Regions from separate parts of the Paenibacillus sp. 2TAF8 genome, predicted to be linked through region 1. Evidence: riboswitches for the same ligand, from Rfam matches in the RefSeq annotation. Region 1 holds a riboswitch; the other holds the start of a gene.

Region 1 (9,066 bases):
TCGATACAAGAAATGAGAACCCTTTTGTTCATTTGTTTCATTCCTTTCTATAGTGCATTAGTGACGATACTTCTGTAGTACCCGATGGTAACGACCATAAACGCTAAATAAATGATAATATATGCCGCCATACTAATGATAATTGGTGTCAGCATACTCGCAGCGATGAGAATTGTACTTACCTTCAAGGCAAAAGCAGCATGGGTTAACCCCATTCCCAGCGGGATTAAAAATACAAACAGCTGTTTACGGATAATGCCTCTCATTATATCGCCAACTTGAAATCCGAGCTGTCGCAGTGTCCGATAATGAGATTTCTCTTGTTCGGCCTCGGTCATCTGTTTAAAGTACAAAATACTTCCTGTGGAAAGGATAAAGACCAAGCCGAGGAAACCGGCAATGAAAATAAGCAACCCAAAGTTTTGACGCGATCCCTCATAGGTGGAATAAAAGTCCCGGAGAAACAGGTCACTGTCCACACTCGATCGAAAAATATTCGAAGCGGTATCTGTTCGGTCACGATCCAATATGTTAAAAACCTCAAATGTCACCACTTTTTTGTATTCATTCTCCTGAATTCTATCCTTCATTCGCTTGAATGTTTCTTCCGAAACCAGTAATTGATCTCCACGGAAAACGTAATTCATGACATTCTGAAGCTTGTGCTTGGAGACAGTTAATAGATTGATTTCATCGTTGGATGCATACTGAACTTCTTTTAAAGGCGGAACTTCCATACCTTCGATTACTGCTCTCGAATTATGATAGATGGCTTTATTTTTTGGAGGAAGTTCCAGCTGTACTCCAACCTTCACCATCCGCTCTGCAGAGAAAAGTAAAAAGGGTCTGTTGCTGTGACTTGGTTTGGACTTTTGCTCCTGATCCACCCATGAACCATTAAATTGAATGGCATCGACCTGGTATTGATCGAATGTAATCTGTGCCTTTTTTAACTTACTGGATATCACAGCGGCATCTTCTGGCACATCCACTGCAAAGTCAAATGGCATCGCCAATCTTACGTCCTTTTCAATGGAATAATATAAGGAATAGGACAGTGAAATCATCGTAATGGTCATCGCAGATAATATTGTAATCAAGGTTAACGAATTGGCGTGACCTTTCATTCTGTGCATTAAAGGAGCTACCGAAAGGCTGTTAACCAAGCCGAGATTTCCATTTTGCCTTTTTCGATACATATATAATATCCAGCTTACAGTCGTACGGAAGACCAAATAGGTTCCGAGTATGGTACTGATGAGAACGATTAACATGAGCAGAATCAATGCATCTGCATCGTATCCAATAAAGGTAGATACATAATAACCAAACGAGATGAGACCCACTCCTGCCGCTCCTAAAATACCTGATACGATGCTAGGGCGTTTAACAAACGTATCCTTTTGGTGATTAGCCTGAAACAATTGCAGTAATGTACTCCGATGCACCGTCCATATAATCTGTAAGGAAGTGATTACAAGCAAGGAAGTGAATACAGCAATCGTTTGCAGTAATGCCTGGCTAGAAAAGGTTAAGCCAAACTTGGCATCAAGCCCTAAGATGCTCATTAACAGTAAGAGAAACAACCGCGAGAGCAATGTTCCAACCAGCGTTCCGATGAATAAAGCACCCACACCCAGAATCGTATGTTCCAAGATCAGTAACCGAGCGACCCAAGCCTTGGACAAGCCAATCAGTTGATACAATCCAATCTCTTGACTACGCCTTCTGATAAAAATATCCGTCGCATACATCGTAAACACAATCGTAATAAGAATGAGCAAAATGCCTGCAATTTGAAAAGCTGTTGAGAAGTTCACGCTGGTTTGAACCGTCTCGATCACGGTCTGATCACTTTGCAGCGTAGAAAAGATAAAATACAAGCCAATACTGAAAATCATCGCGAAAAAATAAAGATAATACATTTTGATATTTTTCCGCATACTTCGCATTACTAGTTTACTTATATTCATTTCGGACCGCCTCCTCCAAGCACAGCCTGCATATCCAGAATGTCTTTGAAGAAGGATTCTCGCGTTTTTTCTCCCCGGTACAATTCAGCAAAAACCTTCCCATCCTTTAGAAAAATCACTCGGTTACAATAGCTGGAAGCCAGCGGGTCATGAGTAACCATGATAATGGTAACGCATCGTGACTGGTTGATCTCATGTAAATTTTCAAGTAAATCAGATGCGGCTTTCGAATCCAGAGCACCCGTAGGCTCATCTGCAAAAACAAGCGACGGCGAATGAATTAATGCTCGTGCCGCAGAGGTACGTTGCTTTTGACCGCCTGAAATTTCAGTGGGATACTTATCCGCTATTTCCTCAATGCCTAAGATGGCTGCAATCTCTTTAAACTCATGTTCAGCTTGGGATTTACTCATTTTTGTCAAAGACACAGGTAGCAATATATTTTCTTTTACCGTTAACGTATCGAGCAGATTGTAATCCTGAAAGATAAAACCTAGATGCTGACGACGGATATCGGAAAGCTGGTTATCCTTCATTTTAGAAACTTCATGCTCTTGTATGAAAATATTTCCATCCGTAGCCCGGTCAATCGTTGCTAACGTATTGAGCAGTGTGGTCTTGCCTGAACCGGAAGGCCCCATAATGCCAACAAACTCTCCTTCCGTTACGCGAAGGTCAATGCCCTGTAACACCTGTTGTACATTTCCCTTTGAACCATATGATTTACGCACGCCTTCTGCATTTAAAACGGTTTTCGGTATCTTTTGATGTGTCATCCCATGCACTCCAATCCAGTTGTTCTATATACAGTGTAGTTCTTTTCGACTTCCGGGTCGTAAGCTTTAGATGATAAATCAGGCTCGAATGTGATATTTTCGTCACCTTGCCGATGAAATAACAGTATAAGTCCCCAACTAAAAAGCAGCCAGGCTTTAGAAAATAACCTGACTGCTCAATGTTTGCTCGGTTTATAGTAAGGCTCGTCTTAGCTGTTCAAACGGATTGTCACTCGTGAATATCATCGAGATCGATGTTCCGTTACCCACGGCTGAAGCAACTTCAAGTCTAATATGTAACTTTTCACTTATTTCTTTCGCCAGATAAAGGCCCATTCCGGTAGCCGAGTTCTGTACCCTGCCATTTTCGCCCGTAAACCCTCTATCAAATATGCGAGGTAGATCATGTGCCTGTATGCCAGGTCCTTCATCCTGAATGGTGACGATCACGGATTCATTGGTATAGAGATGTGTGTGAATAACTAGATTTCCGTTGGTTGGGCTGTACTTGATTGCATTGGTTAAGAGCTGTCTGACCACAAATCTGCACCATTTTTTATCCGTATACACGGTAGACGCGGTGTCCCCCGTCATCTCGATTGATATATTTTTTTCCAAACACCATGTCGATAACTCACGAATTTCTTCTCGCAACAGCTCTTTCACTTCCAGCTTCTCGGGTAGTAAGTCGGCATCCAGGTTAGCTAATCGTGAAATGTAGAGTTGTTGATCCAATAATAAGTGCATCCTGAGCCAAGACGCATTTAACCGCCTGCTCAGCTCATTCGAGCGATGAGCATCCATCGTGATTTTCATCGCCGTAAGGGGTGTTTTCATCTCATGAACCCATGAGGCAAGATCCGCATGTTCCATGCGTTGGGCGAATTGATCCTCACGTCGCTTATTCTGATCATGTTGATGAATTTGTTCCAATAAAGTATAAACCATAGCGTCAGGAAAAGAGCTGTTAGGTTTGGGGATGTCTTCAAACCAGTCTTCCTCGATGTGATCAGAAAGAGTGAGCAATGATCTATAATAAGCCGTTTCCTTTTTATATCTCCAAACCAAGAAACCCGAAAAGATAATAAGAATCAATCCATTCAAATAGATAAGAGACTGAGCCTCCACACGGATGCCAGCATCCAATTGGATTAAGGCATTGGTAAGCAGAAGCAATACACCAATCAAGGCAATCCAGCTTTTTTTATAATTCAGATAAGCGATAAACAATAGGAACCTCCTACAGAGTAATGGCCATGTACCCCAGACCTTTTTTCGTTACAATGCCATCCGCCAAGTTAAGGTAAGACAGCTTTTGTCGTAATCTGGTGATGTTGGCTGTCAGCGTATTGTCGTTAATGAATTGATCATCATCCCAGAGCATCTGCATCAGTTCATGACGTGAGATAATTTTGTTATTGGATTTCACTAAGGCCGACAGGATAAAAAATTCATTTTTGGTCAAGTCAATCGTCTCACCATCTTTATGAATTTCACCACTTTTCAAATCAAGCATCGCTTGGTTCCATTCAATCACATCAGAGGAAGCCTCTTCATATGTATAGGTCCGACGAAGAATAGCCTGCACCTTGGCGATCAGTACATCCATGTGAAACGGTTTCGGAACATAATCGTCCGCTCCCAAATTCATCGCCATCACCATATCCATCGGATGATCTCTGGAGGAAAGAAAGATAATCGGCACTTTGGACAGGGCACGTATTTCCCTGCACCAATGAAAGCCGTCAAACTTGGGAAGCTGTATATCAATCATGACCAAGTGTGGACGATGTTCTACAAAAGCATCCATCACACGTGCGAAATCCGTTGGACTACTTACTTCATATGACCACTGACTTAGCCCTTCTCGAAGTGCTTCAAGAAGAAGAGCATCATCCTCAATAATAAAGATGTTCATGTTCATGGTAACACTCCTTATCTATATACTTATCTATTTTAAAGTAAAAATGACCAGAAAAACACCGGGGTGAACAGGGTATCCTTCATTAGCGGTTTCTGGGGATTTACTCGTATCTAAACTGAATGAAGGATTTACACCACCACTCCGATAACAGAATGACCTTCCTATCGCTGTTCTAAATAAGAGAATCTAAAATCTGTAGAAGTTAAAAAAACCGCCATTGAAGGCGGTCTAAAAGTGTTCATTCTCTGCACCTGTTTACAAACCATTCCAATCAGAGTGTTTCAATCAATTTCTGAATCTTAGATTCAGAAATTAAATATACAGGGCCTAAGATATCAAACTTACCATCCTTTACACGAATAGCACTCTCCTGCTCTGCCGCATAAACATTCATCTGTTCAGATAGTGGAAACAGGTAACCTTTAACAAACGTGCTGTAGTCGCGTCTAGCATGAGATTCATAGGCAAAATGATTACAGCTCAGACCCTCATAAAACGTAGTTGTTTCATCCTTAGGGTTAGTGTCAGCCGAAGATATCCATTTTGCAGCCATATTTAATGCACCGGCACTTGCACCGATGATAATAGCATTACTGTTCTTAATCATATCGGATAGTTCAAATTCCGCCAAAAACTCATGCTGCTGAACAGGATATCCTCCACACATAAAAATGACAGACGCGTTCCGAATCAACTGATGAGCCTCTTCTTTCTGCATACGGTAATCAATGAAGTTATGTTCATCAAAAATCAGGTTAGCCTGAGTTAACCAGGTCCATTCCGTAATATCCTCAAAGTTCACTTGCTCTCCTTCATAATCAGACGGCTTAGCGCTAATCATCACAAGTGATTTTCTATCTGTGATGTCCTCATGTAACCGTTCGACCAGTTTCTCTGGAAAAAAATTATTAAACCAACTGAAATAATAGTGAGTACTCAAACTGTATTACCTCCATATGTATAAATTTATGAGCGTTTATTCTTTATCTAAACTTAGAAATAAGGATGAGAGCATACTTTAAACGCCTATAAATATCGTTTTCCGTTTAGCTCAGTGTTTTAACAAACGTAACTCTATGATAGTCCATTCTGAAAAAATCCATTTCGTAAGCGGTCAAATCAAACCCGATATTTTGATAAAATTTGATTGTATCTTCATTTCCTACATGGCCTAGTGTATAAAGAATTATTTTTTTCTCGTTCATTATTTCCATTTTATCCAAAATTGTATTGATCAAAGCCACACCAATACCCTGCCGCTGGGCCCCCTTCTTTACCACTACTCCCACGATCTCGTATAGACCCAACTCGTCAYTATATAAATAGCCTGCATGCCCAATGATTTCATCATTATCACCGATCGCAACGTAGTATCCTTCTGCCTCGTTTTCTTCCCTCGGAACTAAAAACGTTGACCAACGAGCAGGATATTGATCAATGATAAACGTAGGAAATTGTAGAGGATATTCACTCATTATTTTTTCTATGTTATTTTGGTCTTTATGTTCCAGCAGACGAATATGCACATGAATCCCCCGTTTCAAACTTTTGTCCAATCATATTCCATAAGATCTGCAGTTCTTCTAGCTCTATCTTCGCCTAATAATTTTTCTACAACATACAGCGCAGCATCCATACCAGCAGATATGCCAGCGGATAATACAATTTTACCATTGTCGACATAGCGAGCCTCTTCAATTATTTCAGTAGAAGCGGGTACAATATGCCTTAACTCATCCATAGCTGAGCGATTTGTTGTTACTTTTAATCCATCTAATAATTGGGCTTTTGCTAAAATCAAGGCTCCAGTACAGACAGACAAAATGACCTCCACATCATTGGATATCTCTCGAATCCAATTCGTAATCTTTTCATTATTCATTTCTTTTCTTGAACCCCAACCTCCAGGAATAACTAATATATCGGGATTAGGACAATCATCGATAATATACGCTGGATTGATGCTTAGCCCTCCCAATGTTTGGATTGGACCGTTATTTTCCGCGACAGTGAAAACATTGAAATCCTGCCCTCTGTTACTTCCTGAGATAAAGACTTCGTACGGTCCTGCAAAATCCAAAGGTTCAACCTGTTCAAAAATGAATACTGCTACATTTCTTGCTCGCCTTAACTGTTCCATTGTCTTCATCTCCCATTAAATAAATAAAAGTATCCGGTCTAAGACCAGATACTTTGCCCAGGCGTACGGCATATGAAATATGTGCTTCCTCGTGGTTCTCCACGTTTACGCCAGTTGCACATACCAAATATTTACTTCATTATAATCTGAGCATTTAGACGAATACAAGTATTTTCTAGACTAATCCTCTATCCATTGCCCTATTCAGGAATGCCTATCCTATAAGATTGTACAGATCATATAACAGCTTTACACAAAGGATAATTATCTTGTAACGGATGGAATAATGAAGTCACGAATGATTGATCTTGGATTCTTCCAATTTCGTGCAGCAACCTTTGCCGTGATAACAACGACTACATCCAGTTCAGGAACACAACAAATATATTGCCCTCCCGCACCTGCCGCAAAAAACACCTTATGACCTCTTTCTTCGCTTATCCACCAATGATACCCGTACGTTCCAATTGACTCCGACCCACCACTTTTTTCACAGGTTGAATCTTCAACCCAAGAAGAAGAAATGATCTGTTTATTATCCCAAACTCCGTTATTCAGATATAAATACCCGAGCTTCGCCATATCCCGTGATAATAACTTTAAGTCACACGCTCCATATGGAATTCCCTTGGGGTCAGTGAGCCAAGTTCTCTTTCGAATACCAAGAGGAGAAAAAAGGTGCTTGTCAGCAAAGTATTCAACTTCTTGATTCGTTACTTTAGCTACTATAGCAGATAATAAATGTGAATCCGGACTTTTATACTGAAAGCTCCCCTTTAAGGCAGGGTTAACAGGTAGTCTTAAGATGAAATCAACCCAGTCATTACTGCGAATCAACCGGTCTGTCATTCTTTCTACTAACCAACGATCGGTTTGCCAATAAAAACCTGAACACATTGTCAACAATTGCTCGATAGAAGTTTGTCCCACTAAAGAAGTTCGATCAGAAATGTGTTCAGTGAATATATCCCCTAATTTCTCATCAACACCAGATAAATATTTTTCATGAATTGCAATTCCAACTAATGTCGAAGTGAAGCTTTTGGTCACAGACCTCATATCCATTAAGTCTTTCTCATTAAATCCATTAAAGTACCGTTCATTGACAATAAAACCATCTCTAATTACAAGCAAACTGTTTACATTACTAAAGTTCTCGATAATGTAATTATTAGCTTTTGCAAGGATATCTTCATTCATTTCTTTCTCTTCTGGGGCGGAAGTCTGCCAATCATTCGTTGGCCAATAGCTTCGTTGTATTGATTTGTTTTCTTTAGAATCTTTCATGATCTCTCCCTAATTCATAATTTTAAATATTTCGAGATTATCGATTCCTTATTATTCATTAGATCCCAGGGTGAGCCTTGAGCAATTACATATCCCCCTTTATCTCCACCTCCGGGTCCAAGTTCAATAATCCAATCACAGAATGACAGGAACTCTGGATCATGTTCTATAACGATGACCGTGTTCCCTTTTTGAGTTAAATCTTCTACTAATAACATTAATTTAGAAATATCAGAATAACCTAGGCCAGTAGTTGGTTCGTCAAGAACATAGAGCATATTTGATTTTCGAATATGACCTAGTTCTTTCGCCAGTTTTACTCTCTGAGCTTCACCGCCACTTAGAGAAGGAGTTGGCTGTCCTAACTTCAAATAGCCCATTCCTACGCGCTCAAGAGTATGTAACATATGCACAATCGATCGATCATTTTTAAATATTTTTGCAGCATCCGTTATTGAAGAATTTAGAATATCGAATATATTGTTATCTTCATATTTCACTTCCAGAATTTCAGTTTTGTATCTTCTGCCATTGCATTCCGAACATTCGCGGGTAACCTCGCCTATTAATAGTACGATTCCCTCACCCTTACATTTTTCACATTGTCCATCAGAAGAATTAAATGAAAAGTGTCCGGGACTGTAACCTCTCTCCGCAGCCAAAGGCTGTGAAGCAAATACCAAACGTATTTTATCCCATATTCCAATATAGCTTGCAGGGATAGATGTTTTATGTCTTCCAATTGGGGACTGAGATACTGCAATACAACCTTTTAACTCCCCATATCCCTCTAGTTCACAGTTTATTAATTCGTCATGGCCTCCAGAGTCGTTTTCATCATCATTAATATCTGTCGACTTTTTAAAACGCTGTTTTAAAAGAGGAACCAATGTATCTGATATCAAGGAACTCTTTCCACTGCCAGACACTCCCGTAACACCTATTAGCAAACCTAAGGGGATATTA
Region 2 (9,066 bases), on a different contig from region 1:
TGTGGCGGAAGCCTGCTCACGCGAAGGGCTGGGAGCAGCCGTCATGAATCGGCTGCTCAAGGCGGCAGGCAACCAACTTATCCAAGTTGATTGAGCCTCTCACCCAAACGCTCCTGGCCACCGGATCAGGAGCCCAATCTTTCGCAAATAGCCATCACGTTTGCAGACAACCGTAACATTTAACGTCTCAAGTAGCGTCTCAAGTTATTATTCTCATAGTAGCAATCGAGCTTAGATTGCTTTTCTCGTCGCAATGCTATATCGATACTTCGTACCTCCAGTTTCCCTGCATCCGTCATGTTTGGGTCCTTGTCCGCATATCGTGTACAAGAACCTTTACGCGACTTGGGGGTATGAGGATGTGGGATGTGTCTGCCCATGTGGGGCAGTTGGTAACCATTCTGATTATGGCGGTTGCGCTTGGACTTGATGCATTCTCGCTGGGCATTGGAATTGGCATGAAGGGCGTACGGCTGCGGGATATATTGAAAATCAGTACTGTCACCGCGCTGTTTCATATTATCATGCCGCTTGCTGGCATGTACATGGGCAAGTATGTCAGCTCCTTGCTGGGCAATATCACAAACTATGCGGCAGGTGGCTTGCTGGTGTTGCTAGGTGCTCACATGATTTTGAACGCGTTCCGCGAAGGGGACACCAAACTGGTGGATCACCGCTCCCTGCTGGGGATTATTTTATTTTCGCTCAGTGTCAGCGTGGATTCATTCTCTGTCGGGGTGTCGCTTGGCATGTTCAGCAGTGATCTTGTCCTGACCATTCTGGCTTTCGGTTTCTGCGGCGGCTTGATGTCGATCATGGGTCTGCTTCTCGGGCGCCGGGTGAGTAAGAACCTAGGGGATTACGGTGAGGCCGTAGGCGGGGCGATCTTGCTTGCCTTTGGACTTTTGTTTATATTTTAAAATAAAACGTGTAAATATCGGATAGGTTTATCACATTTTAATCCAATGGGGAGGCTTAACATAATGAAACATATTTTATTCGTATGTACAGGCAATACGTGCCGCAGCCCCATGGCAGAAGGGCTTTTGCGGAAGCTTGCTTCCGAGCGTGGCATTCAGGTGCATGTTCGTTCTGCGGGTGTGGCGGCAATGTCGGGCATGCCGATCTCTCGCCATGCCGAAGCGGTGTTGAGAGATCATAGCGCAGAGGGACCAGCTCACTCCACACAGCTCAGTGCAGAATTGGTTGAATGGGCGGATCTCGTATTGACGTTGACCCGGAGCCACAAGCAACATGTGATGCAGGTGTTTCCGGATTCCATTCAGAAGACGTACACGCTGAAAGAGTATGTCGAGAACGATGCACAAGTGCTTCAAGACCTGGAGGAATTGGACAGCCTGTTTGCTACACTGGAGATGAAACGCGCCTTGGGACAGGAGATTCTCGCTTCGGAGCGTGAGCGTGCAATCGAGATTCGGCAGCGTATCCCAAGCTTTGATATTTCCGACCCGTTTGGCGGCAGTCGGGACGATTACAATATAGCGGCGGCGGAGATTCGAACCGCAATATCCCGGCTTCTGGATAAGCTTGAATAATTCAGTCAAGCATAGGAAAGATATAGAAATGCAACATCCAGTGTAAATTAACCGTTGATTTTAAAGTTGGGTTGATTTATGATGAAGGGGAAAACAGGGATCCGGTGTAACTGGCGACGAAGTGGACACAACCACAATGGAGCACCGGAACAAACGGCCGGTCGCCTGGGCAAAAGAGCAATTCTGCGATACCCGCAGACTGCTCTTTTTTTCGTCTTTCATCTGATTTTTCGCTATAATAGAACCTGAAATGCCATGCAACGTATGCGCTGAGCACACAATCAAGATCAGGGGCATGATTTTATCGGGAGGCGATAGGATGACTATTGAATTGGATTCGGAACAACCCGGATTGCAGCAACAGACCGCATCAATCCTGCGCGAACTGGCACTAGCCGGAAAGCTTGGCTCCGGTCAAGTTGTGGTTATTGGCACGAGCACGAGTGAGGTCGCAGGCCAGCGTATTGGAACAAATGGTGCAGTGGATGTTGCAGAGCAGTTGCTTGCAGGCATTCGAGAGGTACAGTCGGAGTTTGGCTTCGACGCTGTATTCCAGTGCTGTGAACACCTGAACAGGGCGCTTGTGATGGAACGTGCGTTGCTTGAGCGTCTTGGACTGACAGAGGTTGGCGCTGTACCTGTGCCGAAAGCTGGTGGTTCCATGGCATCGACCGTCTATCGTTCATTATCTGATCCATGTCTGGCTGAACATATTCAGGCTCATGCAGGTCTGGATATCGGAGAAACGATGATTGGCATGCATCTTCGCCATGTAGCGGTTCCTTTTCGGTCATCGCTTCGCTATATTGGTGAGGCCCGTGTTACAGCGGCACTTACACGTCCAAAGCTGATTGGCGGCGAACGTGCAGTTTATCGAATGGAAGAAGAGCCCGATTCAACCTTTTGTGACTAACGTATAAAGCAAAATGATGTTTACACGAAAACGGAGAGTGCAACACCAATCTGGAGAAGCAGAGCGTTCACGTTTATCACCGAATTTCCCCCTTTATCAAAGGGGTTCAAAGAAATTTGGGGATAACAGTGATCGTAAGATGGTGATGCAATCGAAGTCAGGAGTGTAACCTGAAGGCTCGCTTTATAACTTCATTATAATTTAGGAGGAATTTAATCATGGAACAATTGCGTAAAAATGACCCTGCAGTACTGGAAGCGATGAATCTTGAACTGAAACGTCAACAGAACAACATCGAGCTGATCGCATCCGAGAACATCGTAAGCGAAGCGGTAATTGAAGCAATGGGATCTGTTCTGACGAACAAGTATGCTGAAGGATATCCAGGCAAACGTTACTATGGCGGTTGTGAGCATGTGGATATCGTTGAAGATATCGCGCGTGATCGTGCCAAAGAATTGTTTGGCGCAGAGCATGCCAACGTGCAGCCGCACTCCGGTGCACAAGCGAACATGGCTGTATATCTGGCAGCGTTGAAGCCTGGCGATACGGTACTGGGTATGAACCTGGCACACGGCGGTCACTTGACGCATGGTAGCCCGGTTAATGCTTCTGGTTTGCTGTACAACTTCGTTGCATACGGCGTACAAGAAGATACATTCCTCATTGATTATGATGAAGTTCGCAAAGCAGCATTCAAACACCGCCCTCGTCTGATCGTAGCAGGCGCAAGTGCATACCCGCGTACGATTGATTTTGAAAAGTTGGCTTCTATCGCTAATGATGTTGGCGCGCTGTTCATGGTCGATATGGCACATATCGCAGGACTTGTTGCTGCCGGGTTGCATCCTAACCCAGTGCCACATGCGCACTTTGTTACCACAACGACACATAAAACATTGCGCGGGCCACGTGGCGGTATGATTCTATGCCGTAAGTCTTGGGCAGCTGCCATTGATAAAGCGGTATTCCCTGGTTCCCAAGGCGGACCTTTGATGCACGTTATCGCTTCAAAAGCTGTAGCATTTGGTGAAGCTTTGCAGCCTTCGTTCAAAACGTACGCTCAGAACGTGGTAAAAAACGCACAAGTGCTGGCTGAAACATTGATCGCTGAAGGATTGAACATCGTATCCGGCGGTACAGACAACCACTTGATGCTGATTGACACACGCAGCGTAAACATCACGGGTAAGGAAGCAGAGCATGTGCTTGATTCCATCGGCATTACCGTGAACAAAAACGCGATTCCATTCGATCCAACAAGTCCGTTCATCACAAGTGGTATCCGTATCGGTACACCTGCGGCGACTTCCCGCGGTATGGATGAAAAAGCAATGGTAGCCATCGGTAAGATCATTGCCAAAACGCTTAAAAATCCAAAAGATACAGCAACACTTGATCAGGCGCGTGCAGAAGTAACTGCCTTGACGGACCAATACCCACTCTACACCGATCTTAAATACTAGTACCGTCTCTTCTACTGCTAAAAAACATTGCTCGTGCTGTTTGTATTTGAGATGTTCATAATGTGAACACGCAGACGGAGCAAACCGAAAGGATCTGAAGAAGCGAAGCGCTCGCCTTTATCACCGGAATTCCACCATTTAATTAGTGGATCAGAGAATTCTGGGGATAACAGTGATCGGAAGATCATTCGGTTTGTGGAGCATCTTTAGTGTTCACATGTATTTTGAGCATTCAAGTGACACAACAGCACGAGCAAACAGGACCGGATGAATCATTTTCCGGTCCTGTTTTTGTAGGATTCGCTTTTCTGTAATGATTAGGTGCCCTTTGATGGTGTAATTCAGTGTGGGTGATGATATAATATACAGGATTTATCGAGCCTGTGAATGATGGCTAGGTATATTTGGAAATGCTTAACTCATGAAGAACTTACCGGAGGGACAATTTAATGGGAAAATTAGTAATATGTGATCACCCCCTGATTCAACACAAACTGACGTTTATACGCGACATGCGTACGAATACGAAAGATTTTCGTGAATTGGTTGATGAAGTAGCCACGTTGATGGCTTACGAGATTACAAGAGACGTTGAGCTGGAATCGATCGACGTACAGACACCTGTAGCAGCGACACAAGGTAAGGTCATCTCTGGACGTATGCTTGGACTGGTGCCGATTCTGCGTGCAGGACTGGGCATGCTGGACGGCGTGGTGAAGTTGCTGCCAGCGGCAAAAGTAGGACATGTTGGATTGTTCCGTGATCCGGAAACATTGCAACCGGTAGAATACTATACCAAGCTGCCTACAGATGTAACGGAACGCCAACTTATTGTAATTGACCCGATGCTTGCAACAGGCGGCTCAGCAATTGCAGCGATTGACGTGCTCAAAAAGCGTGGCTGCACTCAGATCAAGATGATGAACCTCGTTGCAGCGCCAGAGGGCGTAAAAGCAGTACAGGATGCACACCCGGATGTGGATATCTATGTGGCTGCACTGGATGACCGTCTGGATGATCACGGATATATCGTGCCAGGACTTGGCGATGCAGGAGACCGTTTGTACGGAACGAAATAAGCATATTTTCATGCGTATTAGAAAAGGAGCTTTGCTCGAATGTCCAAAAAAATTAAAGTGATGACAATCTTCGGAGTGCGTCCGGAAGCCATCAAGATGGCTCCGCTTATTCTGGAATTGCAAAAACATCCCGAGTCCATTGAGTCGATTGTTTGCGTAACTGCGCAGCATCGCCAAATGCTGGATCAAGTTCTTGAAGTTTTCGACATTCATCCCGATTATGATCTGGATGTCATGAAGGATCGTCAAACGTTGAACGAGATCACGATTCGTGTTCTTGGCGGTCTGGAGCCAGTTTTGCGTGAAGCGAAGCCGGATATTGTACTGGTTCACGGAGATACCTTGACTACATTTGTAGCCAGCTATGCAGCGTTCCTGCAACAGATTCAGGTTGGGCATGTGGAAGCAGGTCTGCGGACGTGGAACAAGCTATCTCCGTACCCGGAAGAGATGAACCGCCAATTGACGGGTGTACTGGCTGATTTGCATTTTGCACCTACTGACTGGTCTTCTTCCAATCTTGCAAAAGAAAATAAACCGGAGTCTAGTACCTATGTCACAGGCAACACGGTAACCGATGTGTTTCAATATACAGTACGGGAGGATTACAAGCACCCGGTACTAGATTGGGCACAAGGCAAACGCCTGGTGCTGATGACTGCTCATCGCCGTGAATCTCAAGGCGAGCCTCACCGCAACATTTTCCAGGCCGTCAAACGGATTGCAGACGAATTCGAAGATATTGCCATCGTGTACCCGGTGCACCCTAGTCCTGCTGTGAAGGAGCCGGCTCACGCGATTTTGGGGAATCATCCCCGTATTCAGTTAATTGATCCGCTAGACGTAGTGGATTTGCATAACTTTTACCCGCACACTCACTTGATCCTAACCGATTCAGGCGGTTTGCAGGAAGAAGCGCCTTCGTTTGGTGTGCCTGTTCTTGTATTGCGCGATACAACAGAGCGCCCGGAAGGCATTGAAGCTGGCACGCTGGAATTGGTAGGCACGGAAGAGGAACGTGTATATGAACGGACCAAAGCAGTGCTTTCGGATGAAGCACTGTATGCAAGCATGAGCCAAGCTGCTAATCCATACGGTGATGGACATGCGTCGGAAAGAATTGTCAATGCGATTTTGCACCATTTTGGCGTGAAAAGTGAGCGTCCGGAATCATTTCACAGAAAGTTCAAAAAATAATTCACATTTTTTGACGGTTTTACTGAGGGGATAGCATACAGTTAAACTGTACGGTTTTCGCGGGTTTATGGGCTTTAGAGGTTCATAAGCCTGTCGTTTCCCCCTTTAAAACGCTAAAATCAATCAATTGACAAAGGCTCTCATCATTCAGTAAAATTAACTGGGATTGCAAGGGTGGCGTGGAAAATGGCCGATTCGAACAAACCAAATTCATCCCGTAACCATGACGATAATGTATGGAAAGCGATGGGGCTCGTGACAGCTTTTGGGATCGAGATTGCCATTCTCGCTGTTGCCGGATATTACGCTGGCTCCTGGTTGGACAAGACCATTGGAGGCAACGGAATATGGATCGCCGTAAGCGTTCTCTTTTTTCTTGCGGCAGGTGGGGTAAGCATTTACTTTATCGCGAAAAAAATCATGGGGGAAAGTGATGAGTGAACTAACCAGATACCGCAGATCAATGACTGTTTTCGTCATGTATGTACTTATGATTTGTTTTCTCGCAGCGGCTTTTATGCCACGAGTGGAGACAATTGCTTTGGGACTAGCTCTGGGTACAGGAATTAGCTGGATTAATGCATTTTACCTGGGCTACAAAGTAAGAAAAATGTCTGATGAAGCGGCAGAAGGTAACTTGAAGCGTGTGAACCTGGGATTTTTGACAAGAGCAGCACTGGCTGTGCTCGGTGTATTTATATCGATGCGCTTTCCGCAGCATTTCAATACATATGCGGTCGCAGGTGGTCTGGTTATTGCGCAATTTTCCTTACTGATTATAGGGATTATCTATTCCCGCAGAGCAGAATGAAATTAGGTGCTGCAGCTTTCAAGTCGAGAAAGGGGTGAGAAAAATATGCATGAAGCTCCAATTATTATGCTTGGCGGATTTCGACTGGATTTATCAGTTGTGTTGATGCTGGTCGTTACAGGTGCCCTTGTTTTTATTTTCGCTGTACTAGCGACACGAAGATTATCCGTTGAAAACCCCGGCAAGCTGCAAAATTTTATGGAGTGGGCAGTAGAATTCGTCCGCAATCTGATCTCTAGCACAATGGATATGAAGAAAGGTAAACATTTTATCTCTCTCGCTCTTTCCATGATTATGTTCATCTTCGTAGGGAACATGCTCGGACTTCCGTTCCAGGCAGTAACCGGGATGGATAAAGTAGAACAAGCGCAAGTATTCGGTCAACCGATTGTTACGGCCGTGGAAGCCTTTGAGAAGGCCCATGCCAAGGATCCGAATGCACATCCACACGTTGAACTGGCTTGGTGGAAATCACCGACAGCCGACTTGTCTGTAACGATGGGACTCGCTCTGGTTGCTTTCCTTGTATCTCATGGACTTGGATTATTCCGCAACACCAGAGGATACCTGAAGCATTACCTTCAGCCATTTGCCCTGTTCTTACCGATCAACTTGATCGAGACGGCATCGAAGCTGTTAACACACGGTATGCGTCTGTTTGCGAATATCTTCGCGGGTGAGGTACTGATTACAACGATCCTGAAGCTGACCACATTCAAAGTGTTTGGTGCCATTGCGGCTATTCCACTATTGATGGTTTGGCAAGGCTTTAGTATCTTTATCGGTGCGATCCAGGCATTTGTGTTTGTTATTTTGATGATGGTGTACATTTCACAGAGCATCGAAACGCACGAAGAACATTAAGTTTCAAGCCCTAAGAAGATATCTTCATCAGGCTGAACAATAAAAAATACGATTTATTATTTTAAGGAGGATATACAAATGGGAGCAATGGCATTAATCGCAGCAGCAATTGTTGCAGGACTTGGCGCGTTTGGCGCAGGTATTGGTAACGGTATGGTAATCAGCAAAACGGTGGAAGGTATCGCTCGTCAACCGGAAGCTAAATCCACTCTTCAAACAACAATGTTTATCGGTGTAGGTTTGATTGAGGTATTGCCGATTATCGGTGTGGTACTCGCGTTCATGTTCTACGGTATGGCTTAATTTAAATGGATAAAGGTTTGGCGGGGAAGGCCACAGCCCTCCGCGCCTTCTTTTTAGGGTGATGTCCGTCCTAACAGGCGAACGTTTTAAGGATACCTCCAGGAAGGAGTGAACAGATTGAATTTCATTTGGGAAAATACAATTCTTGCGATGGTTGCATTTGCAATTCTATATTGGCTGCTTAGCCGCTACGCTTTCGGCCCTTTGTTCTCCATCATGGAAAAGCGTCGTGAACTCGTGATGACGCAGATGAACGAGGCTGCACAGACTCGTGAACAGGCTATTGCCTATGTGGAGGAGCAAAAACAAGCTCTTGAACATGCGCGCAAAGAAGCTCACGACATCATCGAGCAGTCCAAACAAACGGGCGGCAAGCAAGCGGAGTCGATTTTGGCTGATGCCAAGGCAGAAGCGAATCGTCTCAAAGACGATGCGGTACGTGAGATCGAAAGCGAGAAGAACAAGGCAGTTGCAGCACTTCGCAGCGAACTGGGTTCAGCTTCCGTTCAAATTGCATCCAGATTGATTAAAAAAGAAGTTGAGAACGGTCCTGCACAAGAGGAGCTTGTGAACCAATACCTCAATGAGGTAGGAGGCCGACAATGAGCCGCGATACGATTGTTGCCAAGCGTTATGCGAAAGCATTGTTTGAAGTTGCACTTCAGCAGCAGCAGGTGCTAGAGGTTGAACAGGAACTGCGCGCCGTAGTTAGTGCGTTAACTGGAGATGCCGAGATTATCAAATTTATTGTTTCTCCGAACATCTCTGATGAAGCCAAACAAAATGTGCTTCGTGCAAGCCTTGATGGCAAAGTGTCCGAACCTGTCCTTCGTACGGTTCTGCTCCTGATTGAGCGTGGACGCGTTGAACTGTTGGA

The links. Region 1 has a riboswitch for ZMP and ZTP ahead of AB4Z30_RS09420 (DJ-1/PfpI family protein). Riboswitches for the same ligand answer to the same signal wherever they lie in the genome.
Region 2: it holds a riboswitch for ZMP and ZTP, as region 1 does, so the genes downstream of both, AB4Z30_RS16585 (TIGR01440 family protein) here and AB4Z30_RS09420 (DJ-1/PfpI family protein) in region 1, are expected to answer to the same signal.

The regions. Positions count from the first base shown of each region.
Region 1 is NZ_JBFRFN010000005.1:108,788-117,853, forward strand. It holds gene AB4Z30_RS09390 (FtsX-like permease family protein) at 48-1,973, opposite strand; gene AB4Z30_RS09395 (ABC transporter ATP-binding protein) at 1,970-2,749, opposite strand; gene AB4Z30_RS09400 (sensor histidine kinase) at 2,942-3,979, opposite strand; gene AB4Z30_RS09405 (response regulator transcription factor) at 3,990-4,673, opposite strand; gene AB4Z30_RS09410 (Type 1 glutamine amidotransferase-like domain-containing protein) at 4,945-5,613, opposite strand; gene AB4Z30_RS09415 (GNAT family N-acetyltransferase) at 5,720-6,199, opposite strand; gene AB4Z30_RS09420 (DJ-1/PfpI family protein) at 6,214-6,813, opposite strand; ZMP/ZTP riboswitch at 6,862-6,941, opposite strand; gene AB4Z30_RS09425 (serine hydrolase domain-containing protein) at 7,078-8,100, opposite strand; gene AB4Z30_RS09430 (excinuclease ABC subunit UvrA) at 8,115-9,066, opposite strand, start outside.
Region 2 is NZ_JBFRFN010000010.1:84,996-94,061, forward strand. It holds gene AB4Z30_RS16570 (L-threonylcarbamoyladenylate synthase) at 1-94, shown strand, start outside; gene AB4Z30_RS16575 (manganese efflux pump MntP) at 360-920, shown strand; gene AB4Z30_RS16580 (low molecular weight protein arginine phosphatase) at 984-1,556, shown strand; ZMP/ZTP riboswitch at 1,653-1,734, shown strand; gene AB4Z30_RS16585 (TIGR01440 family protein) at 1,876-2,469, shown strand; gene glyA (serine hydroxymethyltransferase) at 2,688-3,935, shown strand; gene upp (uracil phosphoribosyltransferase) at 4,385-5,014, shown strand; gene wecB (non-hydrolyzing UDP-N-acetylglucosamine 2-epimerase) at 5,054-6,211, shown strand; gene AB4Z30_RS16605 (AtpZ/AtpI family protein) at 6,398-6,652, shown strand; gene AB4Z30_RS16610 (ATP synthase subunit I) at 6,645-7,022, shown strand; gene atpB (F0F1 ATP synthase subunit A) at 7,068-7,886, shown strand; gene atpE (F0F1 ATP synthase subunit C) at 7,965-8,189, shown strand; gene atpF (F0F1 ATP synthase subunit B) at 8,307-8,795, shown strand; gene AB4Z30_RS16630 (F0F1 ATP synthase subunit delta) at 8,792-9,066, shown strand, end outside.